2 linked regions of the Candidatus Scalindua japonica genome follow. The protein of the gene in region 2 interacts with the protein of the main gene of each other region in a pairwise test. Links are inferred from orthologs where the notes say so. Each region holds a gene or a part of one and is shown on either strand. Other genes may lie near its edges.

Region 1 (3,322 bases), on a different replicon or contig from region 2:
TTCATAATTTAGATTCCTTTATGTAGATCTCCTTCGATGAGAGGAAATAGAAAAATGGAATGCCTTAATAATTGTACACTCTTTCTGAAGTGGGTGAATATCAAAAAAGACCAACTCTTAAAAATACCCGAAAATACACTACCATAAATTTTCACATGGTAATGCATTTGTGTATGTTAAACAATAATCTGCGTTCCAACACCTTTGTCAGTAAAAATTTCAAGTAATAGTGAATGGGGTATATGGCCGTCAATAATGTGTGCTTTACTCACGCCATCCCTCATGGCAGAAATACAGGCATTAGCTTTCGGGAGCATTCCACCACTTATTACTCCACTCTTTATCAATTCATTCACTTCATCTTCATGTAATGTAGACGTGAACGACTCCGGATTTGACGGGTCAGTTGAAATCCCATGAGTATTGGAAATAAAAACCAGTTTTTCAGCCTTTAAAGAACCGGCTACAAATGATGCCACAATATCCGCATTTACATTATAATCTTCCCCATTAGCACCTTTGGCAATTGGAGGCACTATTGGTATTTGATCGCCTTCACATAATTCAATAAAGCTCTCACATTCTATCTCTGTAAGTTCGCCAACATAACCAAGATTTTCAGTCTCTGACTTATCATCATTATAGACAAACTTTCTGGCTTTGATCGGGCTTTTATTTTCTTTCCATACACATACACCTTTTGCTCCCATTTCATCTATATGATTTATTATTAATTTACCTATCTGATTGGTAAGCACATCAATAGCAATTTCCAATGTCTCTTTATCAGTAACACGGTATCCATTTATAAAAAGAGGTTTTTTACCTCTTTTTATCATTTCACTACTTATGAATGGACCGCCGCCGTGTACTATTATCGGTTTCATGCCTATAGACTTCATAAAAACCATATCCTGAAGGACACTTTGAAACGTATCCTTGTTTACCATTGCACTACCGCCAAATTTTACAACTACAATCTTATCTTTAAAAGACTGTATATAAGGTAGTGCCTCTATCAGGACTCTGGATTTGCGAATTGCTTCTTCCATCGAAGTACCTTTCGTGTCTCTAATCGTAGATGTTTTGAAGCCAAAATCAGAGGACAAATCATCCTCATACAAAAGGCTATGGGTTTCACCGTTAATTACTTTATTTTCTGCTACAGCCCGATACATATTTCCCTTAATAGCTTAATTTACAACAAATTACAACAATCTCAAAAAAATATCCAAACTTCGAATTATAACTTTTAGTACATCTCTGTCAAGACTAAATCGGCAATTTCATTCTATGGCAATGGCATATGGCTATTGCCAGCGCATCCGTCGCGTCATACCTGGCAGGCAACTCGGTTAAAGACAAAAGGAGTTTCACCATTTTACCTACCTGCACCTTCTGGGCATTACCTGTACCAACAACCGCCCTCTTCACCTCAGTAGGAGCATACTCAAACAAAGGAATGCCCGCTGCTGCTGCGCACAAAATTGCAACACCCCTGGCTTCACCGATTTTAATAGCAGCTTTAACACTTTTTCCATAAAACGCACTCTCCAATGCAATATGTTCCGGTTTGTAATCCTCAATGGCTTTACTTAGTCCATCGAACATTATTTTAAGCCTGTCTGGAAAAGTGTCCTTTCGTCTTCCCTCAATAGTACCATAGTCCACCGAAGTTAACTTTCCTCTCATATCATCAACAATCCCAAAACCGGTCACCAAGGTACCCGGATCTATCCCTAATACACGCATTTATCCTGAAATCCTGAAATCTTTTAGACCAGTTCTGGCAGCGCCATTCCAAAAACGCCAGACCATAAGAGCAATAAGCAGTAATGCAGACACCCACTGGAAAACACCAATGACGGAATGGCTGCCCAGGCTGATAGTTGGTACAATGTCTACCCCTGAAAGGGCTAATATATAGTCGAAAACATAACCGGATATCAGAGCCCCTGTTACAATGCATACAAGATAAATCCGAACGAATTTACCCCCAAATTGTCTGGTCAGCATAATAACTGTAGCCGCATTAGTCGCAGGACCTGCTAAAAGAAAAACCATGGCAGCTCCAGGGCTTATACCTTTTACTATAAGAGCAGCTGCAATAGGAGTGCTGGCAGACGCGCACATGTACAGAGGAACACTTGCCGCCAGCATAACCAACATTGGTATTATACCTTTTCCCAGACCATATATAGCAAGGTTATCTGGAAAAGCTACTATAATCAAACCTGCCAGCAAAAGCCCAACTAACAGTGAAAAAACAATCTCATCCGCCATCTCTTTAAATGCATAACTCCATATCCGTTTAATAAAATATGATATTCCCACATCATTCAATTCATTATCAATCTGGCAATTATCATTGCAGCCTGTATCCTTTCCAGCATCTTCTTGTTTTCCCCTATCATTCTCGTCATTATCCCTGAGCAGGCAAATTGCAAAAATACCTGCCAGTAAGGCGGAAAAGAGGCTTGCGATTGGCCGGGCAATTGCCATAAAAGGACCTAATAACCCCCATGTTATCAGAATTGAATCACTCCCTGATTCAGGGGTGGTTATCAGAAACGACATTGTTGATGGTTTACTGGCCCCTTTACGGTTCAACTCTACGGCGATAGGAACAACACCACAACTGCAAATCGGAAGTGGAATGCCCAGAGCCGCTGATGTAATGACACTTATAAATCCTTTACCACCCATGAGACGCTGAATCAATCGTCTTGGAATTAAAACATGAAGTATCCCCGCAATCAGCAAGCCTATTAACATCAATGGCGCCAGGAGTAAGAAAATATCCCAAATACCGTACAAAAACAATTTAATTAGCTCCATTTTTTTCGTAACCTCAATCGATAGTTACCAATGCCTGGTCAAAATAGGATTGCCTGTTCGCTGAAGCGTGTTGATTCTATTAACAGCCTTGCAAGCATAGTCAGCAATGTTACCTGAAATCTGCCGACACACCAACCGGTTTCGACAATTACACGTATTACATCAAAATTAATTCGTGTTCATCCGTGAAATCAGGGTCTAAAGGAAATATTTCCCTATCCACATCAGTGACACACCTAATGCCAGGCTATACAAATTATAAAATTTTCTGGGATGATGCTGGTGGACGAATGGCAGAAGATCGCTGCTGGCAATATATAAAAAAGTCCCTGAAGATATCCCAATCGCCCAGGCAAGAACACTCTCATGCAGGCTTTTGAAAATAAAGAAAGATATGAAAGCGCCTATGGGCGTAGTCAATGAAAAAATTAACACCAGTTTGATAATCTTTGCTTTTTTGTACCCACTATGCATAAGAATACCG
Region 2 (3,218 bases):
CTTAATACATTACAGTCTAATAAGGTTGCATGTTATTTTCTTGGAAAATGTTATCAGGAGCTTGAAGAGTACGAAAAAGCGTTGGATTTCTTCGGACGTTCAAAGCAGGCAAACGAAGATGAGTTTGAAATACAAGTAGATATAGCGGAAACACAAAGACTTTCAGGTGACAATCAAGGTGCAATAAAATTAATACAGAAATTATCTAAGGGGCATGATGATGAAGCGGGTCTTCACTACCAGTGGGCACACTGTCTTGATAACCTTGGAGAGTATGAGGAAGCATTAACACACTACAATCGAGCGCTCGAAATTAATCCGGAACACCCTAACTCGTTGTTTCGGCTTGCATATTATTATGACCTGAACGGAGATGATGAAAAGGCGCTTGAGTACTACAAAAAGTGTGTTGAGAATGCCCCATTATACACCAATGCCATGATTAACCTTGGCCTGATGTATGAAGACAATGACGATTATGAAAAAGCTGTTTCCTGCTATTACGCAGTTTTGCAATCATATCCAAACCATCAGACTGCAAGACTTTTTCTCAAGGACGCGGAAGCCGGTTTAAACATGCGTTATGACGATGATAAGGTCAAGAAACAAGACCAGGAAACCGAAGTATTAAATATTCCAATTTCTGATTTTGAACTCTCTGTCAGAAGCAAAAACTGCCTGGAACGCATGAATATAATAACACTTGCAGATTTAACAAAAGTTACTGAGTACGAGCTCTTATCGTATAAAAATTTTGGAGAAACTTCCTTAACGGAAATTAAAAATATACTTAACCAGAAAGGTTTACGTCTTGGGCAAGCTGTTGAATCTGAAATATTTATTGATACCGATGTAGAAACAGGTATACATGATAACAATTTACTAAAATCAATAGCGGAAATAGAACTTTCCGATGATTGCAGGAAAACCATTGAAGAAATGGGTATCGAGACAATAAGCGATTTGGTAGCAAAAACAGAAACAGAACTTTTAGAACAAGATAGTTTTACGCAAGCATATGTTGATGAAATAAATAACCAACTTGATAAGCTTGGATTACAACTTCATAACTGACAAAACATTAGCTAATTTATTGATGTTATTTAAAACTATATTACCTGTTTGACAAATCTCATAAACATGTAATAAACATCGTCAGTTATCTCACCCACTATTTTGATTAAATTCATAAATTTTCCACTTTTTCCAGTAAGTATAAAACAGCAGGTAAAATGTTCTCAGTTTAGGTATTAAATAAATGTTTGACTTTATTAAAGGTAATTTAGTACACAAGGCGCCTACAACTGCGATAATCGAAACTAATGGTATTGGATACAAAATACACATACCGTTATCGACCTTTGAGAAAATATCTAATAGTGAGAGTGCGAAATTATACACAAAACTCTCTATCAGAGATGACGAATTAAAAATATATGGTTTTGTTTCATTAGAGGAGAGAGACTTGTTTAATTTACTTCTTTCAGTGAATGGAGTAGGCCCAAACATGGCACTTACAATACTGTCGAGTAGCTCGATTACTCAATTTGAGAAGTATGTTGTAAGTAATGATCCAAAGTCATTACAACGTATTAAGGGGATAGGCAAAAAAACCGCTGAGAGAATAATATTAGAATTGAAGGAAACGATAAAATGTGTTTCTCCTGATATAAAATCTTCTAAAGATACAGAGAAAATGGCAATTATTTCAGATGCTGTCATGGCTATGGTTTCACTTGGTTACGCAAAATCTGAAGCAGAAAAGGCAGTGAACAAGGCCTCAGACAACCTGGACGTTACCGTTGGGGTTGAAGCGCTTATAAAAGAAGCTCTAAGTCGTGTGTGATTTATAACTGGTTATAGTCCTAACTAACAAGATATCATGGTGTATTAAATATGTCTGACAATAATGTCCTTTCCGGCGAAAATGTTGCTGATGACGAAAACCTTGATATTGAGCTACGACCAAAAAAGTTCAGTGATTTCATTGGTCAGGAATCAATTAAGAAAAGCCTGCACGTTTATATTCAGGCATCTAAAAAAAGGGGAGATGTTCTCGACCATATTCTATTTTCAGGATCACAAGGTTTGGGAAAGACAACTCTTTCACAAATTATTGCTAGTGAAATAGACGTTGATCTCAAATCGACATCAGGGCCGGTCCTTGATAAACCAGGTGATTTAGCCGGTATTTTAACTAACTTACAACTGGGAGATATCTTATTTATTGATGAAATCCACAGGTTAAACAAAACTACAGAAGAGTATCTTTATTCGGCGATGGAGGATTATTCCATAGATATTTTAATAGATCAGGGCCCGAGCGCGAGATCAGTAAAGATCACCCTTCCGCGTTTTACACTTGTTGGGGCAACTACACGTGAAGGGCTTTTAACACCATCTTTTCGTGCCAGGTTCGGTGTACTGGAAAGACTTGATTTCTATCCATGGGAAGAGCTGAAAGAGATTGCCTTTAAATCAGCGAAAAAGCTGAAAATAGAAATTAATGATAAAGGCGCAGAAATGATTGCAAAAAGCTCCAGAGGAACTCCAAGAATTGTAAACAGGTTTATAAGACGAATCAGAGATGTCGCGCAGGTGGAAGGCAGCAATGTAATTACTGAAAGTATTACAAAACTGGGCTTTGACATGTTGGGTGTAGATAAAGATGGCTTTGGTGACTTAGACAGGAAAATACTGAGCGCTATTATACAGCACGGTGGAGGACCGGTTGGATTAAAAACAATAGCAGTTTCCGTAAATGAACAGGAAGATACAATAGAAGAAGTTTATGAACCTTTTTTAATCCAGAAAGGCTATTTAAGCAAAACACCACGAGGTAGAATAGTAACACAGCGAGCTTATGAGTATATGGGACATAAAACCATAGCCGGAGAACAAAGGACCCTTTTTTAACTAATGACCAATCTTTTGCTACATATTTGCTGTGCAGGTTGTCTCTGCGCGCCTCTCGATGAATTAAGGAGCGAGGGAATCAATGTTCACGGTTATTTTTATAATCCCAATATTCATCCATTATTGGAATTCAGGAAGAGGCTCAAAGCGGTGCACATTTTTCAGGAAAGTGACCCTATAGAGATAGACTATTGTGAAGAGTATGGGCTGAGGGAATATCTTAGTAATGTTGATTATGAAGGTGACAATAGATGTGAAGATTGCTATAGCCTGAGGCTCAGCACAACTGCGCGCCATGCTAA

The links.
Region 1: the proteins of ruvA (region 2) and ruvC interact in binary tests that used the Escherichia coli proteins (3 or more experiments, as listed by UniProt). The link is inferred for Candidatus Scalindua japonica from one-to-one orthologs.

What each region holds. Positions count from the first base shown.
Region 1 is NZ_BAOS01000003.1:151,610-154,931, reverse strand. The notes cover bases 13-2,996. They hold ruvC (crossover junction endodeoxyribonuclease RuvC), read right to left. Parts: upstream 1,753-2,996; coding sequence 1,273-1,752; downstream 13-1,272. Other genes in these bases: SCALIN_RS02090 (SO_0444 family Cu/Zn efflux transporter), read right to left, coding at 1,753-2,838; argB (acetylglutamate kinase), read right to left, coding at 177-1,178. Outside these bases: SCALIN_RS02105 (aspartate aminotransferase family protein), read right to left, coding at 1-5; SCALIN_RS02085 (ZIP family metal transporter), read right to left, coding at 3,037-3,322.
Region 2 is NZ_BAOS01000004.1:298,310-301,527, forward strand. What follows is about bases 173-3,052. They hold ruvA (Holliday junction branch migration protein RuvA), read left to right. Parts: upstream 173-1,258; coding sequence 1,259-1,846; downstream 1,847-3,052. Other genes in these bases: SCALIN_RS03585 (DNA-directed RNA polymerase subunit alpha C-terminal domain-containing protein), read left to right, coding at 173-1,074; ruvB (Holliday junction branch migration DNA helicase RuvB), read left to right, coding at 1,897-2,916; SCALIN_RS03600 (epoxyqueuosine reductase QueH), read left to right, coding at 2,920-3,052. In the rest of the region: more of SCALIN_RS03585, read left to right, coding at 1-172; more of SCALIN_RS03600, read left to right, coding at 3,053-3,218. UniProt on the Escherichia coli protein: The RuvA-RuvB-RuvC complex processes Holliday junction (HJ) DNA during genetic recombination and DNA repair.